Regions from separate parts of the Streptomyces sp. NPDC048185 genome, predicted to be linked through region 3. Evidence: riboswitches for the same ligand, from Rfam matches in the RefSeq annotation. Region 3 holds a riboswitch; each other region holds the start of a gene.

What was found. A riboswitch is a leader RNA that binds a small molecule or an ion and turns the genes downstream of it on or off. The one in region 3 is predicted to bind cyclic di-AMP.
Positions count from the first base shown of each region.
Region 1: linked by a shared signal. The riboswitch ahead of ACGF3H_RS21725 (NlpC/P60 family protein) and the one ahead of ACGF3H_RS23680 (C40 family peptidase) in region 3 are both predicted to bind cyclic di-AMP.
Region 2: linked by a shared signal. The riboswitch ahead of ACGF3H_RS14155 (M23 family metallopeptidase) and the one ahead of ACGF3H_RS23680 (C40 family peptidase) in region 3 are both predicted to bind cyclic di-AMP.

Region 1 covers NZ_JBIDAN010000007.1:146,093-150,237, reverse strand. The annotation lists gene ACGF3H_RS21730 (tellurite resistance/C4-dicarboxylate transporter family protein) at 1-809, opposite strand, end outside; gene ACGF3H_RS21725 (NlpC/P60 family protein) at 836-2,047, opposite strand; cyclic di-AMP (ydaO/yuaA leader) riboswitch at 2,056-2,225, opposite strand; gene pcrA (DNA helicase PcrA) at 2,456-4,145, shown strand, end outside.
Region 2 covers NZ_JBIDAN010000004.1:112,362-116,506, forward strand. The annotation lists gene ACGF3H_RS14145 (pitrilysin family protein) at 1-503, shown strand, start outside; gene ACGF3H_RS14150 (pitrilysin family protein) at 500-1,888, shown strand; cyclic di-AMP (ydaO/yuaA leader) riboswitch at 2,080-2,243, shown strand; gene ACGF3H_RS14155 (M23 family metallopeptidase) at 2,257-3,021, shown strand; gene ACGF3H_RS14160 (GntR family transcriptional regulator) at 3,260-3,952, shown strand; gene ACGF3H_RS14165 (HPr family phosphocarrier protein) at 4,142-4,145, opposite strand, start outside.
Region 3 covers NZ_JBIDAN010000008.1:108,178-112,322, forward strand. The annotation lists gene ACGF3H_RS23670 (ATP-binding protein) at 105-608, shown strand; gene ACGF3H_RS23675 (DUF6328 family protein) at 599-1,213, opposite strand; gene ACGF3H_RS23680 (C40 family peptidase) at 1,309-1,782, opposite strand; cyclic di-AMP (ydaO/yuaA leader) riboswitch at 1,786-1,930, opposite strand; gene ACGF3H_RS23685 (urease subunit gamma) at 2,608-2,910, shown strand; gene ACGF3H_RS23690 (urease subunit beta) at 2,929-3,240, shown strand; gene ACGF3H_RS23695 (urease subunit alpha) at 3,233-4,145, shown strand, end outside.

The DNA of each region.
Region 1 (4,145 bases), on a different contig from region 3:
GGGAAGACGGTCGACCAGCGGCGCACGTCGTAGCGGGGGCGGGGCCACACGATCTCGCAGACGAGAAGGACGACGTACCAGGCGAGGTCGAGCACGAGCAGGGCGACGGTCGCGTCGTGCAGCACCGCACTGTCGTCGTCGTTCCACAGGTACGTCCCGCCGTCGGCCGCGGCGAGCAGCTTGGCCCCCGCGAGCGCCGAGATGGCGAGCGCGCCGCCCGCGACCCAGTGGTCCCCGGCGCCGCGGGCCACTTGCCGCGGGTCGAAGCGGAACAGCGCGATGACGTAGAGCACGAGCCCCAGCCAGAACGGCACCAGCGCCACGTGCGCGAGCCAGGCCGTGGAGGTGGCCGCGGCCAGCGTGGCCCCCAGCACGGCCAGGCCCTCCGTGGCCACGCAGCCCAGGAACACCGCCCCCGGCATCCGCCGCTCCCAGTGCTGCACGACCACCAGCAGCAGCCCGGGCCACAGCAGCGCGGCCAGTGCCAGCAGCGCCGCCGCCAGGGCCGTCCAGCCGAGCAGCGAGAAACGGGTGCCCAGCACGGTCGTCGCGGCGACGGCCGTGAGCGCGCCCGGTGTCCCCGCCCGCGTCATCCACTTCGCCCGGTCGGACAGCAGCAGGGAGACGAAGTTCGCCGCGAGCGCCAGCCACGCGGCGCAGGCGAGCACCAGCGCGATGCGCGACAGCAGCTCGTGGTGGATCAGGTGCAGGCCGACCGACAGGATGCCGGTCGCCATCACCGCGGCCCCGGCCGCCGGCGGACGCTGCGCCCACCAGGCGCGCAGAGGGTGACTGGAGGCGGATGACATGGGTCGATGCTAGAGAGCGCCGTGCGTCAGGCCGGACGCACCACGCTGTGGATCGACGACTCGCCGTCGTAGAAGACCGACTCCTCGCGGACGTACGCACCCGGCTTCGGGGCGTGGATCATCATGCCGTTGCCGATGTAGATGCCGACGTGGCTGATGTCGTCGTAGAAGAAGACCAGGTCACCGGGTTGTGCCTGCGAGACGGAGACCGTCGTGCCGGCGTCGACCTGGTCGTAGGTGGTGCGCGGCAGCGTCACGTCCGCGGCCTTCCAGGCGGCCTGGGTGAGACCGGAGCAGTCGTACGAGCCGGGGCCCGTGGCGCCCCAGACGTACGGCTTGCCGATCTGGGCCCGGGCGAAGGCGAGCGCCTTCTCGGCCTTGGTGCCGTACGACGGGTCCGGCGCGGAGGAGCCGGTGCCGGTGCCGGTGCCGCCGGTGGCGGAACCGGACGAGCCGGTGGAGCCGGAGGAGCCGGAGGGGTCTGCCGGGGTGTCGCTCTCCTGCGGGGCGGCCTCCTGCTGCCGCTGCCGCTCCTCGGCCTGCTGCCGGGCCAGCTCGGCGGCCTTGCGGGCGGCCTCCTCCTGCTTCCTCCTCTCGATCGCCGCGAGCCGGGCCTTCTCCTCGGCGGTCAGCGTCGACAGCAGCTCGCGCGCGTCGGTGAGCTTCTTCTGGACCGTGGCCTTGGCCGTCCGCAGGTCGTTCTGCGAGTCGGTGAGCGTTTCAAGGCTCTCGGTGGCCTCCCGGCGCTTCTTCATCGTCTCGGACTGCTGGGTGACGTAGTCGTCGACCGCTTCCTTCTGGCGGCCGGTGAGCCGGTCCATCAGCTGGCTCCGGTCGACGTAGTCCTGCGGTGAGTCCGCGAGGAGGAAGGTCGCGGTCGACGGGATCAGGCCGCCCGTGCGGTACTGCGCGGAGGCGTAGGCGCCCAGCTCCTCGCGGGCCTCGTTGAGCTTTTGGGTGCGCTGGGCGACGTCGTCGAGGAGGGTGTCGACGCGCTCGCGCTGCTTCGCGGTCCTCTCCTTGGCCGCGTTGTACTTCTCGGTCGCCGACCCGGCCTGGCGGTAGAGGTCGTCGACCTTCTTCTCGACCTCTTCGAGGGTGGGCCGGTCGTCCGACGGCACGGCGTCGGACGTCTGGGACAGCAGGGCGACGGAGGTGAGGGCCGCCGTGGCGAGGGCGGGGGTCCGTATGCCTGCTACGCGCGTACCGGTGGGGCGCGACTTGCGGTGCGACGCCAAGGGAGGCGACTCCTTCCGTGCTCCGCCTACCGGGTTAGCTGTCGGGTTCGGGCGGTGGTTCGGAAGGATTGCCCTACGGCACCGCCCGTGGTGGGCGGGTGGCCGATTCACCCCAGGAATTCGGTGGGTCCCCGGCTCCGGACGCCGTGCGGCACGCCGGACTCGGCGGAGGCCGCGCGGCCCGGCGACGTTCGCCGGAAGGGGCGTGCGACCTGTCCCGCACCGTAGCCAACTCGTGTGGCGCCTGGGAAGGTTGCCGGGTGATATGCCCGATACATTTTCGTGACCTCCGGTGCGAGGGTCACTCCGTGTGATAGCGCCTGCTCCGAGAGCTCCGATCCCGGCGATGCCGGCCATTTTCCGGGGTGGCAGCCGGTTGTCGGTGGGGCACCCTAGACTCGGAGAGCGATGAGCAGCCTCTTTGACGAAAGCTTCCTGGCGAGCCTCCAGACCCCGCGCGGTCACGAGGAGGAACCCCCGCCGCCGCCCGAGGACGACCACGTGACGGAGCCGGTTCCGCACGATCTGTTCGGCGGGAAGTTCGACGCGCCGCCGGACCGGGACCCGTACTACCGGGACGGCGCCCCCCGCCCCGTCCTGGACCCGGCCGCGCTCCTGGAGGGGCTCAACGACAACCAGCGCGCCGCCGTCGTGCACTCCGGCTCCCCCCTGCTCATCGTGGCCGGTGCCGGATCCGGCAAGACCCGGGTGCTCACCCACCGCATCGCCCACCTGCTGGGAGAGCGGGGCGTCCACCCCGGGCAGATCCTCGCGATCACCTTCACCAACAAGGCCGCGGGCGAGATGAAGGAGCGCGTCGAGCAGCTCGTCGGCCCGCGCGCGAACGCGATGTGGGTGATGACCTTCCACAGCGCGTGCGTCCGCATCCTGCGCCGCGAGTCCAAGAAGCTCGGCTTCACGTCGTCCTTCTCGATCTACGACGCCGCCGACTCCAAGCGGCTCATGGCGCTGGTCTGCCGCGACCTGGACCTGGACCCGAAGCGCTTCCCGCCGAAGTCGTTCAGCGCGAAGATCAGCAACCTGAAGAACGAGCTGATCGACGAGGAGGACTTCGCCGCGCAGGCCGCCGACGGTTTCGAGAAGACCCTCGCCCAGGCCTACGCCCTCTACCAGTCGCGGCTGCGCGAGGCCAACGCGCTCGACTTCGACGACCTGATCATGACGACGGTCAACCTGCTCCGCGCCTTCCCGGACGTCGCCGAGCACTACCGCCGCCGCTTCCGGCACGTCCTCGTCGACGAGTACCAGGACACCAACCACGCCCAGTACGCCCTCGTGCGCGAGCTGGTCGGCGGGGCCTCGGAGCACCCCGTCGACGTGCCGCCCGAGGCGGAGGTCCCGCCCGCCGAGCTGTGCGTCGTCGGCGACGCCGACCAGTCGATCTACGCCTTCCGTGGCGCCACCATCCGCAACATCCTCCAGTTCGAGGAGGACTACCCGGACGCGACGACGATCCTGCTGGAGCAGAACTACCGCTCCACCCAGACGATCCTCAGCGCCGCCAACGCGGTCATCGAGCGCAACGAGTCCCGCCGCCCCAAGAACCTGTGGACCAACCAGGGCGCGGGTTCGCAGATCACCGGGTACGTCGCCGACACCGAGCACGACGAGGCCCAGTTCGTCGCCGACGAGATAGACCGCCTCACGGACGCGGGCGACGCCCGGGCCGGTGACGTCGCCGTCTTCTACCGCACCAACGCCCAGTCCCGTGTCTTCGAGGAAGTGTTCATCCGCGTCGGCCTGCCCTACAAGGTCGTCGGCGGCGTCCGCTTCTACGAGCGCAAGGAGGTCCGGGACGTCCTGGCCTACCTGCGCGTCCTGGCCAACCCCGAGGACTCGGTGCCGCTGCGCCGCATCCTCAACGTGCCCAAGCGCGGCATCGGCGACCGCGCCGAGGCGATGATCGACGCGCTCGCCCAGCGGGAGAAGATCAGCTTCCCGCAGGCGCTGCGCCGCGTGGACGAGGCGTACGGCATGGCCGCGCGCTCGGCGAACGCCGTCAAGCGGTTCAACGCGCTCATGGAGGACCTCCGCACGATCGTCGAGTCCGGCGCCGGACCGGCGACCGTGCTGGAGG
Region 2 (4,145 bases), on a different contig from region 3:
CCCGCCTGTACAACCGGCTCGTACGGCGCGACCGCACGGCCGTGGCCGCCGGCTTCGGCCTGCTGCGGCTCGCCGGGGCGCCCTCCCTGGGCTGGCTGGACGTGAAGACGTCCGGTGACGTCGAGGTGCCCGTCATCGAGACCGCCATCGACGAGGAGCTCGCCCGGTTCGCCGAGGAGGGCCCGACGGCCGAGGAGATGGAGCGCGCCCAGGCCCAGCTCGAGCGCGAGTGGCTCGACCGGCTCGGCACGGTCGCCGGCCGCGCCGACGAACTGTGCCGTTACGCCGTCCTGTTCGGCGACCCGCAGCTCGCCCTCACCGCCGTACAGCGGGTGCTCGAGGTGACGGCCGAGGAGGTGCAGGAGGTCGCCAAGGCCCGTCTGCGCCCCGACAACCGCGCGGTGCTCGTCTACGAGCCGACCGCCCCCGCCGACGAGACCACCGTCACCGTCTCCGTGACCGACGCCGACGCCACCGACGAGAACGAGGAGGCGGCCAAGTGACCGAGCTCGCCACCATGGAATTCCATTCCCAGCCGCACCCCGGCGAGCCCAAGCCGTGGGCGTTCCCGGCCCCCGAGCGCGGCAGCCTCGACAACGGCCTCACCGTGCTGCGCTGCCACCGCCCCGGTCAGCAGGTCGTCGCCGTCGAGGTGTCGCTGAACGCCCCGCTGGACGCCGAGCCCGCCGGCCTGGACGGTGTCGCCACGATCATGGCGCGCGCGTTCTCCGAGGGCACCGACAAGCACTCCGCCGAGGAGTTCGCCGCGGAGCTGGAGCGCTGCGGCGCCACCCTCGACGCGCACGCGGACCACCCCGGCGTCCGGCTGAGCCTCGAGGTGCCGGTCTCGCGCCTCGCCAAGGCCCTCGGCCTGGTCGCCGACGCGCTCAGGTCGCCCGCCTTCGCCGACAGCGAGGTCGAGCGGCTGGTGCGCAACCGGCTCGACGAGATCCCGCACGAGCTGGCCAACCCCTCCCGCCGCGCCGCCAAGGAGCTCTCCAAGGAGCTGTTCCCGGCGGACTCGCGGATGTCGCGCCCGCGGCAGGGCACGGAGGAGACGGTCGCGGCCATCGACGCGGCGGCCGTCCGGGCCTTCTACGAGAAGCACGTCCGCCCCGCCACGGCCACCGCCGTGATCGTCGGCGACCTCACCGACGTCGACCTCGACGCGCTGCTCGGCGACACCCTCGGCGCGTGGACCGGCTCCGCCGCCGAGCCGCGCCCCGTGCCGCCGGTGACCGCCGACGACACCGGACGGGTCGTCATCGTGGACCGCCCCGGCGCCGTCCAGACGCAGCTGCTGATCGGCCGCACCGGAGCCGACCGGCACGACCGCGTGTGGCCCGCACAGGTCCTCGGCACCTACTGCCTCGGCGGGACCCTCACCTCCCGCCTGGACCGCGTGCTGCGCGAGGAGAAGGGCTACACCTACGGCGTGCGGGCGTTCGGGCAGGTCCTGCGCTCCGCGCCCGACGGGACGGGCGCCGCGATGCTGGCCATCAGCGGCTCGGTCGACACACCCAACACCGGCCCGGCACTGCAGGACCTGTGGACGGTGCTGCGCACGCTCGCCGAGGGCGGGCTCACCGACGCCGAGCGGGACGTCGCCGTGCAGAACCTGGTGGGAGTGGCGCCGCTGAAGTACGAGACGGCGGCGGCCGTGGCGAGCACGCTGGCCGACCAGGTCGAGCAGCACCTGCCCGACGACTACCAGGCCGCGCTGTACCGCCAACTGGCCGCCACCGGCACCGTGGAGGCCACCGCGGCCGTCGTCAACGCCTTCCCGGTCGACCGACTGGTCACGGTCCTCGTCGGTGACGCGGCGCAGATCAAGGAGCCCGTCGAGGCCCTCGGCATCGGCCAAGTCACCATCGTGGCCGCCGAGTAGCGGCACGCCCGTGCGACGGCCCTGGTGACCCGAACGTCACCAGGGCCGTCGTATGTCCGAATTGGGAGAGAGGCTGCCCGTCTGCCCTGTGGCGTGCGCTACAAAAACCCGGTTGCGTTTGAGTATTGAAGACAGCCGCGTTTAGCGTCGTCCGGGCTGTTCGTCAGGCAGTGCGCCGCACCCGCGGCACCGGACAGTCATCGCCGAGTCCCCGTACGGCGCGAGCCAGGGGAGCCGGGGACCCATCGCAGTCCCTGGGGTGAATCGGACGCCCGCGCTCCGGCGAGGGGGTCCGTAGGAGACCTTCCTGCTCCGAACCCGTCAGCTAACCCGGTAGGCGAGAGGGAAGGAAAGGAAACAGCCTCTACATGGCGTTCACGCGCGCCACCGGGAAGCACCGCCGTCCCAGCCGCATCCACCGCACCACCGCCCGAGCGGCGGGCGTCGCGGCCCTCGCCACCACCGGCGTCGTCGGCACCCTCGCTGCCCCGGCCCTCGCCGCCGAGCCCGAGGTCGAGCAGAGCGGACTCACCCCGGTCGTCACCATCGGCGACTCCATCGCCGACGAGATCGACGCCCAGGCCACCGCGCAGAAGCAGGCCGCCCAGGACGCCGCCGCCCGCGAGGCGGCGATGGAGGCCGCGCGCGAGCGGGTCGCGGAGGCCGCCAAGGAGGCGCGCGAGGCCAAGGAGCGCGCCGCGCGCGAAGCCGAGCGCCGGCGCCTCAACACCTTCGTCGCGCCGATCACCGGCTCCTACGTCTCCACGGCCTACCAGGCCGGCAGCTCCCTGTGGTCCTCCGGCAGCCACACCGGCATCGACTTCCACGCCTCCACCGGCACCTCGGTGCACGCGGTCGGCGTCGGCACCGTCGTCGAGACCGGCTGGGGCGGCGCGTACGGCAACCAGGTCGTGATCAAGATGCACGACGGCACGTACACCCAGTACGGGCACCTGTCGTCCATCGGCGTCACGGTCGGCCAGTCGGTCGAGGCGGGTCAGCAGATCGGCCTCTCCGGTGCCACCGGCAACGTCACCGGCCCGCACCTGCACTTCGAGGCCCGCACGAGCCCGGAGTACGGCTCGGACATGGATCCGGTCGCCTACCTCCGCTCGCACGGCGTGAACGTCTGACGACGAACGGTACGGCACCCCGAAGGCCCCGGCTCCCGAGCCGGGGCCTTCCGGTTTTCCCGGCCCGGGTTCCGGTCCCCGTTCCAGCCCGGGCTCCGGTCCTTTCCCGGCCCGTAAATGTCCAAAAAATTTCCCTGAATTCCCGGCGCCTGTCCGAAAGCGCGTCTCATTGGCCTAGAGTCACGGAAAACGCGCGTCCATCGTCGCCGTTTCGCGGGGATCAATGCGGAGGTCGGACATGAGTATTCCGGCGCACTTGGTGTGCACGGCCATCCGGGACGACATCGTCGCCGGTGTCCACGGCCGCGGCGGCCGGCTCACCGAGGAACTGCTCGCCCGCCGCTACGGCGTCTCCCGCGTCCCCGTCCGTGAGGCCCTGCGCACCCTGGAGGCCGAGGGCTTCGTGGTGACCCGGCGGCACGCGGGCGCGTGCGTCGCGGAACCGACCGAACAGGAGGCCGCCGACCTGCTCGAGACCCGCACGCTGCTGGAGCCCCTCGGCGCCTCCCGAGCGGCCCGGCGGCGCACCGAGGCCCACCTCAAGGTGCTGCGCGGCCTGGTCAGGCTCGGTCAGGAGCGCGCGAGGCAGGGTCACGGCGAGGACCTGCGTGCGCTGGACGGCTGGTTCCACGAGACCCTGGCGCAGGCCGCCGGCAGTCCCTCGCTCACGGCGATGCTGACCCAACTGCGCCGCAAGATCGACTGGATGTACGTGGTGGAGACGCCGCGCGGCGCGGCGGAGCCGTGGGCGGAGCACTGCGCGGTCGTGGACGCGGTGGCGCGCGGCGACGGCGACCGCGCGCGGGCGCTCATGGCGCTGCATGTCGAGCGGTCGGCGGCGGCGCACCGGTTGCGCTTCATCTCCGGCGACCGACCGGGCGGTGTGAGGAATGCGCAACGTCCCGTAAACACGCCGAGCCTGCGGCATTAACACGGGTGCCGTATACAAAGGGGGGCTATTCCGGGGGGCTTTCTCCTGCTGCTCGAAAAGGGCACCCGGAACGGGGCTGCCCGGAACAGGACTGCCGGAATTCGGCGGCCTGGAATGCGGCTGCCCGGAACAGGGCAAGGAAAAGGCCCGCCCGGTGGTCCGGGCGGGCCTTTTCGGTGTGCCGTCACATCAG
Region 3 (4,145 bases):
CGGGCGGTGATGGCAGTCTGGCGGCGAAGCACCAGTCCGGGACCGTACTCGAACCATCCGCCCCGTGTCGGGCCGCGGTCCCGTGGGAAAGGGACGACGTCGCCATGGCAGACCATCTGGAAGCATCCGTCACTCTGCCGAGCGATCCCGCCTCGGTGGCCGCCGCGCGCACCTATGTGGTGGGCACCCTGGCGGAGTGGGGCCTGCCCGAGGACGCCGAGGTGTCCGAGACCGTCCGGCTCATCGTCTCCGAGCTGGCCACCAACGCGGTCCAGCACACGTTCGGGCAGTCACCGACCTTCACGGTGGACCTCGTGCTCGACTGCGACGAACGGCTGTGCATCGGCGTCACCGACAGCCACCCGCGTTTCCCCAAACGGCTGCCCGCCGCGGTGCAGCAGGACAACGGCCGGGGCATGGTGATCATCCGCTGGCTGACGGCGGAGTGCGGCGGCAGGCTGAGGGTGCGGCCCACGCGCGAGGGCGGCAAGACCGTCTCCATCGAACTGCCCTGGACGGCACCGGGCCCGGTGGTGCCCGCCGAACCGGTCACCGTCGTGGGGCGTCCCCGGGGCGAGACCGTGGGGCCGCAGGAGCCTCAGCGGTGAGGCGTGGACGGCACCCGGCGCGAGACGGACGGCGCCCGCCGGGCCGCCCGGACCCGTGCGGCCCTGTCCCGGGCCGCGCCGGCCGCCTCCGCCGCCGGGCGCCGGTCGGCGGCGCGGCGGTCACCGGTCGCGTGGCTCCGCCGGACCAGGCGGGGGAGCAGCCACCACAGGCCGAGGCAGACCAGCAGGGTCGCCGCACCGGCGGCCGCTCCACCGGCCCGGCCGGTGGTCACGTCGACCACGAGCATCACCGAGCCGGTGAACGCGAACACCAGTACGCCCAGGCCGGCCGTGGCGAGCCGCGAGGACACCCGCACTATGCGTGCCTTGGCGCCCCGCTGGAAGAGCGAGCGGTGCAGCGCGGCCGGGGCGGTGAACAGCGTCGCCGCGAGCACCGCGAACAGCAGCGTGGTGACGTAGACGGTGCGCCGGACCGTGTCGAGCTCCGGGAAGCGCGACGTGAAGGCCAGGGACAGCAGGAAGGCGAAGAGGATCTGCACCCCGGTCCGGGTGACGCGCAGTTCCTGGAGCAGCTCGACGAAGTTGCGGTCGGCGCGCTCCAGCGGTGTCTCGTTGCGAGCGGTGCAGCGGCGGTGGTCGGCCATGCCGTGCGGGTGACCGCAGAGGGCCGTGTCACGCACCGCGGCACGCACCCGGGACGGTGACGGCGCGTCAGGAAGCCGTCACCGCCCCGGGCGGATCACTTCACCCGGCCGTACCAGACGTTGCTGGTCCAGATCTTCTGCAGCCGCACCACGTCCCCGGTCTTCGGGGCGTGCCAGATCTTGCCCTTTCCGGCGTAGATGCCGACGTGGTACACACTCCGGCCCGAGTGGAAGAACACGAGGTCTCCGGCCTTGCGGCTCCTGGCGGAGACGTGCCGGGTCTTGTTGTACTGCTGCGCGGCGGTCCGCGGCAGCTTCTTGCCGGCCTTCTTGAACGAGTACAGCGTCAGTCCGGAGCAGTCGAACCGGTACGGCCCGGTGGCGCCCCACGCGTAGGGCGCGCCCTTCTTGGAGGCCGCGATCCTGAGGGCCTTCGTCGCGTGGCTCGCCGCGGCGGCCTCGGAGGCGACGCCGGGAACCACGATGGAGCCGCCCACGGCGGCGATGGTCAGGGCCGAGGCCGTACCGGCACGGGCCATCAGCGACGGGACGCGATTGAGCGCAGTCATGCGCAACCCTTCGTCAGCCGCCTGTGAAGGATGACCTGTCGGATTCGGGCTGGCGAAGTTGCCCGGCCGCACGAGTGCGGCTTCACCCCAAGGGCTGCTCGGCCCGGCGGCTCCCTCTCGGGGGCGACCGTTCCGGCGACCCGTCGTGCTCGGGTCCTCCACTCCTGCCGATCCACTCCTGTCGACCGGTCGTCCGGGCGGCGGCAGGACTCGGCGTCCGCCCGGACCGCCCCGCCGCTGCGGCGGGGGCTTGTCGTCAGTCATGGATCTTGGCGCACCGAAGTCGGAAAATCCCAACGGAACCGGGTTGTTGTGTGGTTACTCACCACCCACCCGTTCGGGTGGACATGTCGTGTTCGATCCTCCGGGGGACGCCCGTGGCGACCCCGGGACCAGCGACGGAATGACAAGTTCCGCCGTCCGGGTGCGCACGTCGCGCAAGCCCGGGGGGCCGGAAATTCGAGGTGTTCCTACGCCGAAGGGGGGTAAGCCGTTCGGCCGGTTTCGGCCCCGCGGTGACGGAGGGTGTGCCGGACGCGGCTGCCGGGCGCCCTGCGGGACGCCGATCGCGCCCAGGGATGCGCGGGCATGCGAAGGACCGCCGACAGCACCGGTAATCGGCCGGTCAAACCGGTAATCAGTCGGTCAAAACCGCGTGACGTGGCGGAAACACTCTAGCCGTACTCTGCACCCCGATCCACCTGCGGTTTTTCGCACATCAGCGGGCGACTTGGGGCTCATTGCTGTGTGTTACATCTAGAGCCGTCGCGGTGGACGCGGCAGCCGGACCGTTCGGTCCCGGCGTGACGTTCTGTGAGGTGGTACGTGCAACTGACCCCGCACGAGCAGGAACGACTGCTCATCCATGTGGCCGCGGACGTGGCGGAGAAGCGCCGCGCGCGAGGGGTGAAGCTCAACCACCCCGAGGTCGTCGCGCTGATCACCTCGCACATCCTCGAGGGCGCCCGTGACGGCCGTACGGTCAGTGAGCTCATGGCGTCGGGCCGCAAGCTGATCCAGCGCCACGAGGTCATGGAAGGCATCCCCGAGATGATCCACGACGTGCAGGTCGAGGCGACCTTCCCCGACGGCACCAAGCTCGTCACCGTCCACGAACCGATCATCTGACGGGAACCCGCAGCAGCCATGATTCCCGGAGAGATCCTCTTCGCCGACGAGCCGGTCGCCTTCAACGAGGGCCGCACGAGCGTCCGTCTGACCGTGCTCAACACCGCCGACCGGCCCGTGCAGGTCGGCTCCCACTACCACTTCGCCGAGGCCAACCCCGGTCTCGACTTCGACCGTGCCGCGGCGCACGGCAGGCGGCTGAACATCGCCGCCGGCACCGCCGTCCGGTTCGAGCCCGGCATCCCGGTCGACGTGGAGCTGATCCCCCTCGCGGGTGCCCGCGTCGTCGTGGGTCTGCGCGGCGCGACCGGAGGTGCCCTCGATGCCTGAACTGTCCCGAGCCGCCTACGCCGACCTGTTCGGCCCGACCACCGGCGACCGCGTCCGGCTGGCCGACACCGACCTCTTCGTCGAGATCGAGGAGGACCGCTCCGGCGGCCCCGGCCGCTCCGGTGACGAAGCGGTCTTCGGCGGCGGCAAGGTGCTGCGCGAGTCCATGGGCCAGTCGCGCGCCACCCGTGCCGAGGGCGCCCCCGACACCGTGATCACCGGTGCCGTGATCATCGACCACTGGGGCATCGTCAAGGCCGACATCGGCATCCGCGACGGCCGCATCACCGGCATCGGCAAGTCCGGCAACCCGGACACCATGGACGGCGTCCACCCCGAGCTCGTCATCGGGCCCGAGACCGAGGTCATCGCGGGCAACGGCAAGATCGTCACCGCCGGCGGCATCGACACGCACGTCCACTTCATCGCGCCGGGCGTCGTCGACGAGGCCCTCGCCTCCGGCATCACCACGCTCGTCGGCGGCGGTACGGGACCGGCCGAGGGCAGCAAGGCGACCACGGTCACCCCCGGTTCGTGGCACCTCGCGCGGATGTACGCGGCCCTGGAGTCGAGCCCGGTCAACATCGGCTTCCTCGGCAAGGGCAGCACCATGTCCAAGGAGTCGATGCGCGACCAGCTGCGCGCCGGCATCCTCGGCTTCAAGATCCACGAGGACTGGGGCGCGACCCCCGCCGTCATCTCCGCCTGTCTGGACGTGTGCGAGGAGTCCGGCGTCCAGCTCGCCGTCCACACGGACACCCTGAACGAGGCCGGATTCGTCGGCGACACCTTCGACGCGGTCGCGGGGCGCACCCTGCACGCCTTCCACGTCGAGGGCGCCGGCGGCGGCCACGCACCCGACATGATCACGGCGGTGTCGCTGCCGAACATGCTGCCGGCGTCCA